DNA from 4 places in the Desulfocurvus sp. DL1XJH-121 genome. Region 1 is predicted to be linked to each of the others. Evidence: predicted binding sites of a transcription regulator. Region 1 holds the regulator's gene; each other region holds the start of a gene.
What was found. Region 1 encodes sigma-54, which starts transcription at its own class of promoters, with help from an activator protein. Its sites were predicted from a motif close to CTGGCACGGNNNNTGCTT; they were not measured.
Positions count from the first base shown of each region.

Region 2: the regulator sigma-54 is predicted to act here: its motif matches at 2,631-2,648, upstream of ACYYG1_RS15110 (NifB/NifX family molybdenum-iron cluster-binding protein).
Region 3: the regulator sigma-54 is predicted to act here: its motif matches at 2,114-2,131, upstream of ispD (2-C-methyl-D-erythritol 4-phosphate cytidylyltransferase).
Region 4: the regulator sigma-54 is predicted to act here: its motif matches at 1,496-1,513, upstream of nifH (nitrogenase iron protein).

Region 1 covers NZ_JBTVWW010000007.1:27,675-31,609, forward strand. The annotation lists gene ACYYG1_RS06540 (LptA/OstA family protein) at 1-243, shown strand, start outside; gene lptB (LPS export ABC transporter ATP-binding protein) at 243-965, shown strand; gene rpoN (RNA polymerase factor sigma-54) at 1,176-2,624, shown strand; gene hpf (ribosome hibernation-promoting factor, HPF/YfiA family) at 2,726-3,262, shown strand; gene ACYYG1_RS06560 (PTS sugar transporter subunit IIA) at 3,266-3,715, shown strand; gene rapZ (RNase adapter RapZ) at 3,720-3,935, shown strand, end outside.
Region 2 covers NZ_JBTVWW010000026.1:33,792-37,726, reverse strand. The annotation lists gene ACYYG1_RS15125 (hydrogenase maturation nickel metallochaperone HypA/HybF) at 1-301, shown strand, start outside; gene hypB (hydrogenase nickel incorporation protein HypB) at 381-1,040, shown strand; gene ACYYG1_RS15115 (sigma-54 interaction domain-containing protein) at 1,200-2,543, shown strand; gene ACYYG1_RS15110 (NifB/NifX family molybdenum-iron cluster-binding protein) at 2,706-3,155, shown strand; gene ACYYG1_RS15105 (NifB/NifX family molybdenum-iron cluster-binding protein) at 3,152-3,511, shown strand; gene ACYYG1_RS15100 (ATP-binding protein) at 3,544-3,935, shown strand, end outside.
Region 3 covers NZ_JBTVWW010000006.1:17,045-20,979, forward strand. The annotation lists gene cysS (cysteine--tRNA ligase) at 1-530, opposite strand, end outside; gene ispD (2-C-methyl-D-erythritol 4-phosphate cytidylyltransferase) at 702-1,898, opposite strand; RNA gene rnpB (RNase P RNA component class A) at 2,011-2,375, opposite strand; gene ACYYG1_RS05760 (zinc ribbon domain-containing protein) at 2,414-3,247, opposite strand; gene ACYYG1_RS05765 (Nif3-like dinuclear metal center hexameric protein) at 3,323-3,935, opposite strand, start outside.
Region 4 covers NZ_JBTVWW010000002.1:89,955-93,889, reverse strand. The annotation lists gene ACYYG1_RS01920 (GntR family transcriptional regulator) at 1-68, shown strand, start outside; gene ACYYG1_RS01915 (LeuA family protein) at 124-1,242, opposite strand; gene nifH (nitrogenase iron protein) at 1,569-2,396, shown strand; gene ACYYG1_RS01905 (P-II family nitrogen regulator) at 2,436-2,792, shown strand; gene ACYYG1_RS01900 (P-II family nitrogen regulator) at 2,789-3,163, shown strand; gene nifD (nitrogenase molybdenum-iron protein alpha chain) at 3,185-3,935, shown strand, end outside.

The sequences.
Region 1 (3,935 bases):
CTGCGCGACGGCAAGGAGGGCTTCTGCGGCAAGGCCACCTACAAGGTGGAGCCGGGGGTGCTGGTGATGGAGGATTCCCCGCGCCTGGTGGACGCGGGCAACACCATCGCGGGCCGGGTCATCCGGCTGTATCTCAAGGACAACCGCAGCGAGGTCGAGGGCACCCGCGACGCCCAGGTGGAGGCCGTGTTCTTCACCCCGGCGGACCAGGGCAAGGATTCCGGCAAGGAAGGGAAGAAGTAGTGTCCGTGCTCAGCGCCGAGGCGCTTCTCAAGCGGTACGGCCAGCGCGAGGTGGTGCACGACATCGGCCTCAACGTGGAGCAGGGCGAGGTCGTGGGCCTCTTGGGCCCCAACGGCGCGGGCAAGACCACCACGTTCTACATGCTGGTGGGCCTGGTCAAACCCAACGGCGGGCACGTGCGCCTGGACGACCACGAACTGGCGGGCCTGCCCCTGCACGACCGGGCGCGCCTGGGCCTGTCCTACCTGCCTCAGGAGAGTTCGGTGTTCAGCAAGCTCTCCGTGCGCCAGAACCTGGAGATCATCCTGGAGCACACGCGCCTCACCCCGGCGGAGCAGAAGGCCAAGGCCGACTCCCTGCTCAGGGAGTTGGGCATCACCCGTCTGGCGGACCAGAAGGCCATGCACCTCTCCGGTGGCGAGCGGCGCAGGCTGGAGATCGCCCGGGCCCTGATCCTGGACCCCAAATTCATGCTTCTGGACGAGCCCTTCGCCGGCATCGACCCCATCGCCGTGGACGACATCCAGGGCATCGTGCGGGGATTGAAGGAGAAGGGTATTGGCGTTCTTATCTCCGACCACAACGTGCGCGAGACCCTGCGCATCTGTGACAGGGCCTATCTCGTGTACGAAGGCCGGATTATTCTGGCCGGCACCCCTGCGCAAATTATCGAAGACCCGAAGGCGAGAAAAGTCTATCTCGGCGAAGGCTTCAGTCTCTAAGATCTTGTTTTCACATTTCTAAATTTACATTCAAAAACCTTGCCATCGGTGTTGCAAGGTTCGACGGACTATGGCATGGTCACCCTGCGTCCGGGTCTGGAGCGTTCGGTATTTCACATTCGGCTCACGGCGCGGCAGCCCGGGGGGTTTCCCGGGCGCCTTTGAGTGAACCGCGGGCATACTCCGCATAGGGAAGGCGTACTCCTCGATATGGGACTTGAACTCAGACAGCAACTCAAGCTTTCTCAGCAGCTGGTCATGACCCCCCAGCTGCAGCAGGCCATCAAGCTGCTGCAGCTCTCGCGCCTGGAACTGGTGGACATGGTCCAGCAGGAGCTGCTGGAGAACCCCCTGCTGGAGGAAAAGCCCGAGGAGATGTCCGAGGAGGCCCGCGAGGCCGTCCAGGACCGCGCCGAGACGCCGTCCGAGACCCGCGGGGATTCCGAGCCCGTGAACGTGGAGCAGGAGCTCATCAAGAGCGCCGAGTGGGAAAGCTACCTCGGCGAGTTCTCCTCCACGGCCAAACAGGTCCAGATGCGGGAGTACGAGACGCCGGAGGAGGGCATGTCCTTTGAGGCGCGCCTGTCCTCCAAGCCGTCCCTGGAAAGCCATCTGGACTGGCAGCTCAGGCTCTCCGACTTCACCCCCGAGGAAGCCGCCGTGGGCGAGGTCGTCATCGGCAACCTCGACGGCCTGGGCTACCTGCGCGCCGAAACCGACGAACTGGCCGAATTTTGCGGGGTCTCCCCCCAGGTGGTGGAATCCGTTATCCTGCGCATGCAGCGTTTCGACCCCCTGGGCGTGGCCTCGCGCTCCCCGCGCGAATGCCTGCTGGTGCAGATGGACGCCCTGGGCCTGGACGACCCCATTCTCGTCTCCCTGGTCTCCGACCACCTGGAGGACCTGGAGAAGCGCCGCTACAAGCCCATCGCGCGCAAGTTCAAGCTTTCCATGGACGAGCTCAAGGCGTACCTGGACGTCATCAAGAGCCTGGCCCCCATGCCCGGGTCTTCCTTCGCTGGCAGCGAGCCGCAGTACGTCTCCCCCGACGTGTTCGTGTACGAGTACGACGGCGAGTTCGTCATCGTGCTCAACGAGGACGGCATGCCCCGGCTGCAGATCAGCCCCTACTACGTGGACGCGGTCAAGACCCGCAGCTCCAACGAGAAGGAGTACATGCAGGACCGCATGCGCTCGGCGGTCTGGCTGATGAAGAGCCTCTACCAGCGCCAGCGCACCCTGTACAAGGTCATGGAGAGCATCGTGCGCTTCCAGGGCGAGTTCTTCCGCCACGGTGTCCGCAAGCTCAGGCCTCTGATCCTCAAGGACGTGGCCGACGACATCGAGATGCACGAGTCCACCATCAGCCGCATCACCACCAGCAAGTACGTGTCCACGCCCCACGGCGTGTTCGAGCTGAAGTTCTTCTTCAACAGCGCCCTGGACCTGGACGACGGCAGCCAAGTTGGCAGCGAGTCCGTGAAGGCCATGATCAAGGATTTCATCGACAAGGAGGACCCGCGCAGGCCCCTGTCCGACGAAAAGCTGGCGGACATGCTCAAGGACGACCTGCAGATCAACATCGCCCGGCGCACCGTGGCCAAGTACCGCAGCGCACTGGGTATTCTTTCGTCCTCCAAGCGCAAACAGATTTTTTGATCTGCCCGCCTCCTGGTCCCTTTATTTTGGTTTGGTTTCGTCCTACACTGAAGATGACCGGGAATCCCCGGTGTTCTTCACCTCAAGTTAGGAGGACGCCCATGCAGATCAATTTCAACTTCAAGAATTTCGAACCCTCCGACCATCTGAAGAAGTACGCCAAGAATCGTTTCGAGAAGCTCTTCAAGTACGCAAGGACGGAAAACGCCTCCCTTCTGGTCAATCTGTCCGTGGACAAGTTCCGGCAAAAGGCCGATGTGGTTTTCACGGGAGACGATTTGAACCTGTCCGCCAACGAAGAGTCCGAGGATATGTATTCCACCGTGGACCTGGTGCTGGACAAGCTGGACGCCCAGGTGCGCAAGGCACGGGAAAAGGCCAAGGACATCAGGCGCAAGCGCGGATCCGTGCGCATGGACGTGATCAGCTTCTCCGATTCCGGAGAGGGCGAGCGCGTGCCCGCCATCCAGGCCACCGACTCCTACGAGCCCAAGCCCATGAACGTGGACGAGGCCGCCATGCAGCTGGAGTCCAAGGGCTATGAGTTTCTTGTTTTCCTCAACGCGGAGACCGATCGCGTCAACGTCATCTACAACCGCAAGAGCGGCGATTACGGTCTCATCGACCCTGGGATGTAGCGAATGAAGCTTGGAGATTTGCTGGATAAGGATTTGGTATTGCCCACACTCTCGGCCAGGACCAAGACTGAGGTCCTGGCCGAGCTTGTGGCTGCGGTGGCGCAGCGGGAGCAGGGCCTGGACCAGAAGGCCGCCCTGGCTGTGTTGCAGGAGCGCGAGAAGCTCGGCACCACGGGCATCGGGGACGGTATCGCCATCCCCCACGGGAAGCTCGAGAACATCGAGAACATCCTGGTGGCCGTGGGACGCAGCGAGGAGGGCGTGGAATTCGAGGCCCTGGACCACAAACCCTGCCGCATCTTCTTCCTGGTGCTCGCGCCGGAGCAGGTGGCCGGGATGCATCTGCGGGTTCTGGCCCACATCTCGCGCCTGCTCAAGGACGACCAGTTCCGCAAGGCCTTCCTCGTGGCGGACGACGCCGAGGATCTCTGGCGTCTGGTGAAGGGGGCCTAGGGGCATGGACGAACGGGGAGCGCAGGCGGCGGAAGCATCGACGTTTCCCGTCATCATCCTCACCGGGCTTTCCGGCGCGGGAAAGTCCACGGCCCTCAAGGTCTTCGAGGACCTGGGCTTCCTCACCGTGGACGGCCTGCCGCCCACGGTCATCCCCGAGATGGTCGGCCTGTTCGTCCGCGAGCCGCACATGTCCCACCGGGGCCTGACCCTGGGCCTG
Region 2 (3,935 bases), on a different contig from region 1:
GATGGAGAAGCACGGCTTGACCAAGCTCAGCCGCGTGCGCGTGTGCCACGGCAAGCTCGCGGCCCTGGTGCCCGAGGCCCTGTCCTTCGCCTTCGAGGCCTGCACCCTGGGCACGTCCCTGGAAGGGGCCGAGCTGGAGATGGTCGAGCTGCCCGTGGTGCTCAAGTGCTCGGGCTGCGGCATCGAATTCAGCCCCGAGGCCTCGGACCTGTTCATGCCCTGCCCCGAGTGCGGCGAGGGCCTGGGCCACGCGGTCCTCAAGGGCAAGGAGCTGTACCTGGACAACATGGAGGGCGAATAGCCCAGGGCGAATAGCCCGTTGCCATACGCCGCCCGCGTGGTTACTACTATCCCCGAACCCGAGCGCCAAAGGAGCCGATATGGAAGTTCCCGTGATCCGCAATATTCTCGAGGCCAACGACCGCATCTCCGACGAACTCAAGAAGATGTTCCGCATCAACAAGGTGCTGGTGCTGAACCTCATCAGCTCGCCCGGCTCGGGCAAGACCTCCACCCTGGAGCGGACCCTCACGGACCTCTCCGGCGAATTCAAGATGGCCGTCATCGAAGGCGACATCTTGACGGACAACGACGCCCGCCGCGTGGCCGCCACCGGGGCCCAGGCCGTGCAGATCAACACCGACGGCGCCTGCCACCTGGACAGCTCCATGGTCCTGGAGGCCCTGGGCTCCATCGACATGAAGGGCCTGGACATCCTGTTCGTGGAGAACGTGGGCAACCTGGTCTGCCCGGCAGAATTCGAGGTCGGCGAGGACCACAAGATCTCCCTCTTGTCCGTGCCCGAGGGCGACGACAAGCCCGAGAAATACCCCCTGCTGTTCTCCGAGTCCGCGGTGATGCTGCTGAACAAGGTGGACCTTCTGCCCTACGTGGACTTCGACATGGAGCGCGCCAAGCGCTTCGCCACGGCCCTGAACAAGGGCATCGCCATCTTCCCCATCTCCTGCCGCACGGGCGAAGGCCTGGACGGCTGGTACGACTGGCTGCGGACCGAGGTGAAGGAGAAGAAGGGCCTGTAGGACTAATCAATAAAATTCCTTAGTTCAGGCTGTTCAGAAATGTACGAGTGCAAGGCGCAAGGGAAATCCAAGACCGACGCGTATTCAACATACGCGAGGGTTTGGATTTTCCGCAGCAACGCAGCAATCGTGCGTTTATGGGCAGCCTGAGGGCGCGATATGGCGATTCCCAAGCAACTCCCCTGTGAGACCATCCTGGCCGGCATCGCGGACGGCGTGTTCACGGTGGACCTGGACTGGAACATCACCTCCTTCAACGAGGCGGCCAGCCACATCACGGGCGTGCCCGCGTCCGAGGCCCTGGGCAGCAAGTGCTGGGACGTGTTCCACTCCAGCCTCTGCGACGGCCAGTGCGCGCTGAAGGCCTGCGTGGGCGGGGCCCCGGCCGTGAGCGGCAAGTCCATCTTCATCGTGCGCACCGACGGGGAGAAGGTGCCCGTGTCCATCTCGGCCGCGCCCCTGCACGACGAGGCGGGCAAGCTCATCGGCGGGGTGGAGTCCTTCCGCGACCTCTCGGATATCCACCGCCTGCGCCGCGAGGTGGAGCGCTCCCACACCTTCGAGGACATCGTGGGCAAGAGCCCGGCCCTGGAGAAAATCTTCGCCATCCTGCCCCAGGTGGCGCGCTCCGACGCCACGGCCCTGATCCTGGGCGACTCGGGCACGGGCAAGGAACTCTTCGCCCGGGCCCTGCACAACCTTTCGGACCGCGCCTCGGCCCCCTTCGTGGCCGTGAACTGCGGGGCCCTGCCCGAAACGCTGCTGGAGAGCGAGCTCTTCGGCTACAAGGCCGGGGCCTTCACCGACGCCAAGCGCGACAAGCCCGGCCGCTTCCAGCAGGCCAAGGGCGGGACCATCTTCTTGGACGAGATCGGGGACATGCCCATGCCCCTGCAGGTCAAGCTGCTCAGAGTGCTGCAGGACAAGAGCTACGAGCCCCTGGGCGCGGTGCGCAGCGAAACCACGGACGCGCGCGTGGTAGCGGCCACCAACCACGACCTCCAGGCCCTGGTGGCCGAAGGCCGCTTCCGCCAGGACCTCTACTACCGCCTGAACGTGGTGCAGCTGCGCCTGCCGTCCCTGGCCGAACGCCGCGAGGACGTCCCGCTGTTGGTGAACCACGTGATCCGCCGCCTGAACGCGGTGCAGGGCAAGGACATCGAGGGCGTGTCCGAGGACGTCATGGCCCTGTTCATGCGCCATTCCTTCCCGGGCAACGTGCGCGAACTGGAGAACATCCTGGAGTTCGCGGCCATCCTCTGCCCCTCGGGGTTCATCCAGGTGGAGCACCTGCCCGAGCAGATGCAGCCCGCCGGGCGCTCCATGGACCTGGACAGGCCCTGCTCCGAGCCCATGACCCTGGAGGAGGCCAAGTGCCGCGCGGTGCTGGCGGCCATCCAGCGCAACGGCGGCCGCCGCATGGCCGCCTGCCGCGAGCTGGAAATCTCCAAGGACACCCTGCGCCGGACCCTGGCGCGCTGTGAAAAGTTGGGCCTGAAATAAGCCTGCCGCCTCTTTGAATGGGCGCGTTTCGCGTCCACCTAGTTCAACCCTCATATTCTATCTTGCTGCAATAAAACGGTTTCTTTTCTGGCACCGCTTATGCTTAGCCTCTCCCTGCCCGGGCGCACCCCTGCCCCGGGCCAAGAACAAGGAGACTGACGCATGCTGCTGTGCCTGGCCTGCTATGGCGACCGCCTGGCATCCCTGGCCGAGAACGCCGACCAGTACCGCCTGTACCGCGTACAGGACGGCCACGCCGAGCCCGAGGGCGGCATCGCGCCCCCGGACCGCGACCCGGCCTCTTTGGCCCGGGCCATGGCCGCCTGCGGGGTGCGGGAGTTCGTGTGCGGCGGCATCACCGGCTGCTGCCGCCGCCACCTGGAGATCACGGGCGTGCGCGTCCGGCCCTGGGTCAGCGGCGACGTGGACGAGGTCCTGGCCGCCTGGAACGCGGGCGGCCTGGAGGCCCTGTCCATGCCCGGATGCGGCGGCCCGCGCTGCGACCAGCCCGGCCTGGGCCGGGGCTGCGGCGGCATGCGCAACCGCAACCAATCATGCGCCCGAGGGGCCGGACAGCGCCCCGGGGGCCGAAAATGGGAGACCAAGTCATGAAAATCGCCATCACCAGCCAGGGCCAGGGCCTCGACAGCGCCCTGGATTCCCGGTTCGGCAGGGCCGCCGGCTTCGTCCTGGTGGACACCGAGACCGGGGAGACCGGCTATGCGGACAACGACCAGAACATGCAGCTGGCCCAGGGCGCGGGCATCCAGGCCGCCCAGAACGTGGCCGCCACGGGCGCCAAGGCCGTGGTCACCGGCCACGTGGGCCCCAAGGCCTACCTGGCCCTGAACAAGGGCGGCATCGCCATCTACTTCTGCGACTCGGGCACCGTGGCCGAGGCCCTGGCGGCCTACAAGGCCGGGACCCTTTCCCAGGCCCAGGGGCCGGACAAGGACGGCCACTGGTAAGCCGAGCGCGAACACCCAAACAAGGGATCGACATGAGAATCGCCATTGCCAGCGGCAAGGGCGGCACGGGCAAGACCACCGTGGCCGCGAACCTTGCCGCTCATATCGCGGGCCTGGGCCAGAGCGTCGCCGTCGCGGACTGCGACGTGGAGGAGCCCAACCTGCACCTGTTCCTGCCGCCCGACATCGCCGCGACCGAGAGCGCGGGCGTGCCCGTGCCCATTGTGGACGAGGCGGCCTGCACGGGCGACGCCTGCGGCGTGTGCGTGCGCGAATGCCGCTTCAAGGCCCTGATCCTCATGGCCGGGGAGGTCATGGTCTTTCCGGAGCTGTGCCACGGCTGCGGCCTGTGCTCCCTGGCCTGCCCCGAGGACGCCATCAGCGAGGGCCGACGCGACATCGGCGAGGTGCGCACCGGGACGGC
Region 3 (3,935 bases), on a different contig from region 1:
GGGTCCTCCTTTTCCTCGCCCGGGGCCACGCGCGCGCCCGAGCGCATCTCGTCGATGTCGCGGCCCGAGAGCTTGGCGTAGTCCTTGAACGAGCGCACGCGGAAGTACACGTCGCCGGAGTCCGTGGCGTAGGCGTGGCCCTTGTCGATGAGCTCCTGGGTCAGGGTCAGCATCTCGGGGATGTGCTCGGTGCACTTGGGCTCGATGTCCGCGCGCACGATGTTCAGGCGGTCCATGTCCTCGTAGAAGGCCTGGATGAAGCGCTCGGCCAGTTCTCTGGGGTCCTCGCCGTTTTCGTTGGCGCGGTTGATGATCTTGTCGTCCACGTCGGTGAAGTTGCGGGCAAACGTCACGTCGAGGCCCAGGGAACGCAGGTAGCGCACCAGCACGTCGAAGACCACCGCGGAGCGGGCGTGGCCGATGTGACAGTAGTCGTAGGCGGTGATGCCGCAGACGTACATGCGCACGCGTCCTGGCTCCTGGGGGATGAATTCTTCCTTGCGACGGGTCATGGTGTTGTAGATCTGCATCCGGTTCTCTCCGTGTCCGGCGGCCCCTTCGGCCGACTTGAGTTGTAGGGTACTGTGTTCGTTGAGCTTTATCGTCGCATCCACGGGGCGCTCCAGTCCGTGGCGCGGGGGTAGGGATAATGCATCAATTGCCCGGGGCCGTCAAAGCCCGAGGGCCCGCGCCGCCGGGGTTCAGCCCCGCGCGAGGCCCGTGACGCAGGCCACGGCCTTGATGCCCTGGCCGCTGCCCGTGAAGCCCAGGCCCTCCTCGGTGGTGGCCTTGACGTTCACGCGGCCCTTGTCAAGGACCAGGAGCCTGGCCACGGCGTCGCGGATCTGCTCCTTGTACGGGGACAGGCGCGGGGTCTGGCAGACCAGGGTCAGGTCCGCGTGGGTCAGGCGCAGGCCGTCCTCGCGGGCCATGGCCAGGACCTCGTTGACCAGCACCGAGGACTGGATGCCCTTGTAGCGCTGGTCCGTGTCCGGGAAATGCTCGCCGATATCGCCCCGGCCCAGGCAGCCCAGCAGCGCGTCGGCCAGGGCGTGCAGCAGCACGTCGCCGTCGGAGTGGGCCTGGACCTCGGGCCCGCCCGGGATGGGCACGGTGCCCAGCACCATGGGCCTGCCCGGCCCGTACTTGTGCACGTCGTAGCCCCAGCCCGTCACGGGCAGGGGAGCGGGCTCGTCGCTCGCCAGCATGGCCAGGTCCTCCGGTGTGGTGATCTTCTTGTTGGTCTCCTCGCCCGGGACCACGGCCACCTCCGCGCCCATGGCCTCGATCATGGAGGCGTCGTCCGTGACGGCCAGGCCGCGCTCCCCGCAAAAGGCGTGGGCCTGCCTGAGGAGCGCGAGGTCGAAGGCCTGGGGCGTCTGCACGGCGCGCAGTTCGACCCGGGGCAGGGTCTCGGCCACCACCTCGGCCCCCGCGCCGCCGGGGACCACGCGCTTCACCGTGTCGGCCACGGCCACGGCGGGCACCACGGCCCGCGCGCCTAGGTCCAGGGCGTCCAACAGGCGCGCGGCCAGGGCGGCGGAGGCGAAGGGCCGCGCCGCGTCGTGCACCAGCACCCGGTCGCAGTCGCCGGGCAGGGCGGCCAGGGCGTTCAGCACGGAGTCCTGCCTGCGCTCCCCGCCCACGGCGAAGCGCCAGGGCAGGCGCAGGGGATGGTCCCTGGCCAGGTCCTCGGCCTCGGCGCGCGCGGTCTCGAACTGGTCGGGCGAAAACACCAGCACCAGCCCGGAGATCCGCGCCACGCGGGCCAGGACGCTTGCGCCCTGCCAGTACAGGGGCAGGCCCCGCCAGATGAGGAATTGCTTGCTGCGCGGCAGCCCGGCGGCGGCCATGCGCGTGCCGCTTCCGGCGGCCAGGAGTACGGCCCAGGTGGTCATTGTCGCTCCATGAGGTCTTCGGCCGATGGTATCCGCTTCCGGGCACGGCCCGCAAGCCCTGAAAAGGTCGGGCGCGCCGGGGCGGATGCCCGCGGCGCGCCCGTCGCTGATGAATGGGAGCCGGACGATAAGCCGGGTTTTGTTCCCCGCTTGCGCGGGGCGGCCATCATTCCTCTAGGACCGCGGTTGCCCGCGGCCTCAAGCAGCCTACCCGAAGGCATCGGCCGAGCCGGCCTCGATCGCCTTCCTATTTGGCCTTGCTCCGGACGGGGTTTACCAAGCCGGCCATGTCGCCATGGCCGCTGGTGGGCTCTTACCCCACCGTTTCACCCTTACCCGCCAAGCTGGCGGGCGGTCTGTTCTCTGTGGCACTTTCCGAGGGTCGCCCCTCCTGGACGTTATCCAGCGTCCCGCCCTGCGGAGCCCGGACTTTCCTCCCCGCCCCAAAAGGGGCGCGGCGATGGCCTGTCCGGCTCCCAAATATCCTCTAAGGCCTCGAGGGGCCGCAGTCCAGTCTATTCCTCGTCGGCCTCGATCTCGGCCTGGGCTTCGGCTTCGGCCTCCAGCAGGGCATCGGTCTTGGCCTCGGCGGCCTCCTTGGCGGCGGCCTGGGAGGTGGGGGCGGCTTCCTTGTCCTCGAAGTGCTCGCACCAGTAGGTCAGGCGCTGGCAGTTGGGGCAGCTGATGATCTGCTCGCCCTTCTGCAGGTCGATGAATATCTGCGGGGGGATGCGGATGTTGCAGCCGCTGCAGACGCCGTCCACCACGGGCACGATGACCGGATGGTAGATGCGCGAGCGGATGAACTCGTAGCGGCCGAGCACGGGCTTGGGCACCACGGCGCAGGCGGTCTCCCGTTTCTTGGACAGGGTGGCCAGGCGCTTCTTGGCGGCGGCGCTGCGCTTCTTGATGCCGGTCTGGTATTCCTCCAACTTGGCCGAGAGCTCCTCGGCCTCGGCGGACACCTCGGCGCGCAGGCCGGTCTGGCGCTCCAGCTCCTCGGCCAGGGCCACGCGCTCTTCCTCGCGCATGCGGTTGACCTTCTCCATGTTGTCCATCTCACGCATCATGGCGTGATACTCGCGGGTGTTGCCCGCCAGCATGAGCTTGTTCTTGCTCTTTTTGATCATGGAGGAGTTGTCCTCGATCTCGGAGTCGAGGCGCCTTTGCTGGGTCTTCAGGATATCGATCTTCTCGTCGAACTGGGCCAGCCGGTTGGCGAAGTTTTCGCTCTTGGTTTCCAGCTCGGCCAGCTCCTTGGGCAGATTTTCCAGCTCGGCCTCCAGGCCGACGATCTCGTCGTCCACTTTCTGCAGGACCACGAGTTGTTCGATTTGTTCGAGATACATGCTCAACGGGGTTTCCTCCCTTGGTTCGCCCGAATGCGGGCGGGGGGTTCGGCGCGCCCCCGCGGGGGCGACGGGTCAAATTTTAACGGGCCGGTGGACCGTGAAGGGCTCCAGGCCGGGGAAGAAGCGCACCTTCACGCCTTCCTTGCCCAGTTGGTCCGCCACGAGATCCGCCAACTCCCGGGTCATGCGTTCCTCCAGGGAGAAATGCCCCACGTCCACGGTGAACTGCGGGGATTCCAGGGCCTGGTGGTATTTCATGTCTCCGGTGACGAAGACGTCCGCCCCCGCGAGGGCGGCCGCGTCCATGAGCGAGGATCCCGAGCCCGTGCAATAGGCCACGCGGCCGACGGTCTGCGGGGTCTCGCCCGACAGGGTCCAAAAATCGCGCTCCACGGCCTGGCCGAGGCGCACGGCAAAGTCTTTCCAGGGCATGGCCTCGGGCAGAGCCCCGGCCAGGCCGAAGCCCGCGCCCGGGTCGCCCGGGTCCGTGGGTTCCAGGACCGCGCAATGGGCCAGCCCCAGCTCCCGGGCCAGCCAGCCCGCGGGCCCGGCGCTCTGCACGTCCAGGGACGTGTGCGCCGCGTACAGCCAAGCCCCGGCGGACAGGACGGCGCGCGCCGTGTCCAGGAAATAGCCGGGGCGCGACAGAGGCAGCGGGCTGCGGTACAGGGGATGGTGCGTGAGC
Region 4 (3,935 bases), on a different contig from region 1:
TCGTACAGGCCGCCCCGCCAAGGGACCAGGCACCCCAAGTCGAAACCGAGGCCCGCGGCCGGTCCTGACCCGGCCCCTAACGGATGAGAACAAGCCCCGACCGAACGGCCGGGGCTTTTGTCGTCAGTGCGTCCGGGACGTGTGCGCCGCGAGTTCGGCCACCTCGTGGGCCATGAGCGGGCGCTCCATGGCCTGGGAGGCCTGCTGCACGGCCTTGGTCAGCGCGGCGATGTTCCCGGGGTTGCCCGCCGTGCCCAACAGGCCCAGGGCGGCGCTCACCGCGGCCCGGCCGCTCTTGGCGCCGAAGCCGAAGCGCCGGGCCTCGGGGGACGCGCCCACGGCCTCGGGCGGGAAGGGCTCGTACAGGGCCGGGGCCTTGACCAGACCGTCCACGTGCAGCCCCGATTCGCAGGCGAAAATGTCGCGCCCGCAGATGGGCTTGTTGCGCGGCACCGCGATGTCCGCCGCCGCCTCCACCAGGGTGCACGCACCGCGCACGGCCTCCAGGTCGTAGCACTGCACGTCCCGGCTGAGGGTCATGAACGAGGCCACTTCCTCCAGCCTGGAGATGCCCGTGCGCTCGCCGATGCCCAGCACGGTCACGTCGGCGTAGTCCGCGCCGGACTCCAGGGCCGTGACCGCGTTGGCCGTGGCCATGCCGAAATCGTCGTGGCAGTGCACCGCGATATCCCCGTGGTACACCTCGCGCAGGGCGGCGATGACCTCGCGCAGGGCCATGGGCGTGTACATGCCCACGGTGTCCGCGATGCGGATGCGCTCCGCCCCCAGCTCGCCCGCGCGCCTGGCCACGGCCAGCATGTAGTCGAAGTCCGCGCGCGAGGCGTCCTCCAGACCGATGGACACGTACTTGAAGCCCCGGTTGCGGGCCAGGGGGATCAGCTCGCGCAGCTTGTCCAGCACCCGCTGGCGGGTGGTGCCCAGCCTGGTGCCCAGATGCGCGTCGGAAATGGGCACGCCCATGCTCAGGCGGTCCGCGCCGGTGCGCGCGGCGAAATCGATGTCCTCGGCCTTGAGCCGCGCCCAGATGGACAGGGCCGACTCGCCCACCAGGCCCTTGGCCCAGCCCACCAGATCCTCAAGGCCCTCCTGCCCGGCCCATCCGGCCTCGATCTCCTCGACCCTGGCCGAGGCCAGCGCCCGGACCAGTTCGCGGCGGTCGGCGTTGCTGAAGTCCACTCCGTATGTCTGTGCGCCCTCGCGCAGGGTGGTGTCGATGAGCATGCGTGTCTCCTTGGGGATGAGCGTTCATGTGTGACGCCCTCTTATGAGCATATCCTATGCCATAGATTACAAATCAATAATTACAGCTGGATAAGGAAAAATCGACAGATTTCGCACCCACGACGAAAGCCTACATTTTTTGTCGGCCAGGACATTTTTGTCCATCCGGCTGTGTAGGTTTGTATTCTTTACCCTGGTGCGAGTTTCCTTAAATAGCCTTGCAAAACCAAGTGGTTATCTATGGCTTTTCAGTTTGGCACGCACGTTGCCTTGTCCGCACAAACACTGACGGGCACCCCCCCATCAACAAAACGGAGGACAAAGCAATGCGCAAGATCGCCATTTACGGAAAGGGCGGCATCGGTAAATCCACCACTACCCAGAACACCGTGGCCGGCCTGGCCACCATGGGCCGCAAGGTCATGATCGTGGGCTGCGACCCCAAGGCCGACTCCACCCGCCTGATGCTCGGCGGCCTGGCCCAGAAGTCCGTGCTCGACACCCTGCGCGACGAGGGCGAGGACGTGGAGCTGGAAGACATTCGCAAGCCCGGCTTCGGCGACACCTGGTGCGTGGAATCCGGCGGCCCCGAACCCGGCGTGGGCTGCGCCGGCCGAGGCATCATCACCTCCATCAACATGCTCGAGTCCCTGGGTGCCTACGAGGAGAGCGAGGGCCTGGACTACGCCTTCTACGACGTCCTCGGCGACGTGGTCTGCGGCGGTTTCGCCATGCCCATCCGCGACGGCAAGGCCGAGGAGATCTACATCGTCTGTTCCGGCGAGATGATGGCCATGTACGCGGCCAACAACATCTGCAAGGGCATCATGAAGTACGCCCAGTCCGGCTCCGTGCGCCTGGGCGGCCTGATCTGCAACTCCCGAAACGTGGATAACGAGAAGGAGATGATCCAGGAGCTGGCCAAGAAGCTCGGCACCCAGATGATCTACTTCGTGCCCCGCGACAACGACGTGCAGCGCGCCGAAATCAACCGCAAGACCGTCATCGAATGGGATCCCACCGTGGGTCAGGCCGACCACTACCGCGCCCTGGCCAAGGCCATCGACGAGAACACGTTGTTCGTCGTCCCCACCCCGCTGGAGATCGAGGACCTGGAGCAGCTGCTCATGGACTACGGCCTGATGGCCGCCTAACTCGGCGTTCAACTCAGATAAATCACAGGAGAAAATACTATGATGATCATGGTCAGAGCCATTGTCAGGCCCGAAAAGGCGGACGACGTCCTCGCGGCGCTCATGGATGCGGGGTTCCCGGCCGTCACCAAGTATTCCGTGGCCGGACGCGGCAAGCAGCGCGGCATCAAGATCGGCGAGATCACCTATGACGAGATTCCCAAGACCATGCTCATGAGCGTGGTCAAGGCCGAGGACAAGGACTTCGTCATCGAGACCGTCATGCAGGCCGCCCGCTCGGGCAAGAAGGGCGCTTTCGGCGACGGCAAGATCTTCGTCACCGAGGTCGAGGACGTCTACACCATCAGCTCCGGCGTGTGCGACACGGCCGTGGCCGAGGAAGGAGCCCCGGCATGAAGGAAGTCATCGCAGTCGTGCGCATGAACATGATGAACCGCACCAAGGCGGCCCTGACCGAAGCCGGCGTGGACGCGTTCTTCGCCAGCGAGGCCCAGGGGCGCGGCAAGGGCCTTGTGGACAGCAAGGTCCTGGAGGGCGCGGGCGCGGGTCACGAGGAGGCCGTGGCGCTGCTGGGCGAGCGCGGCAAGCTCTACTCCAAGCGCATCGTCTCCGTGGTGGCGCCGGACTCCGACGTCAAGGACGTGGTCCAGGCCCTCATCGAGGCCAACAAGACCGGCAGGCCCGGCGACGGCAAGATCTTCGTCGTGCCGGTGAAGGACGCCGTTCGCGTGCGCACCGGAGAAACCGGAGCGGCCTCTATCGTTTAACTTTTCCTCAGGAGACCAGATATGGCGACCGCCAAGAAGAAGCTCGTGAACTGGACGCCCACCGACGTCAAGGAGGAGATGCTCAAGAAGTATCCCCCCAAGGTGGCGCGCAAGCGGGCCAAACAGATACTCGTCAACGAGGCCTTGGAAAACGAGACCCCGGAAATCGCGGCCAACGTGCGCACCATTCCGGGCATCATCACCATGCGCGGCTGCACCTACGCGGGCTGCAAGGGCGTTATCCTCGGTCCCACGCGCGACATCGTGAACATCACCCACGGCCCCATCGGCTGCGGATTCTATTCCTGGCTGACCCGCCGCAACCAGACCGACGCCTCGGCCGAGGGCGCCGAGAACTACATGCCCTACTGTTTCTCCACCGACATGGAGGACAAGGACATCATCTTCGGCGGCGAGAAGAAGCTCGAGGCGGCCATCCAGGAGGCCTACGACCTCTTCCATCCCAAGGCCATCGCCATCTTCGCCACCTGCCCCGTGGGGCTCATCGGCGACGACATCCACGCCGTGGCCAGGAAGATGAAGGAGAAGTTCGGCGACTGCAACGTGTTCGGCTTCTCCTGCGAGGGCTACAAGGGCGTATCCCAGTCCGCCGGCCACCACATCGCAAACAACCAGATCTTCCGCCACGTGGTGGGCGAGAACGACGCGGAAAAGCCCGGCGAATACCGCATCAACCTGCTGGGTGAATACAACATCGGCGGCGACGGCTTCGAGATCGACCGCATCCTCAAGAAGTGCGGCATCACGAGCA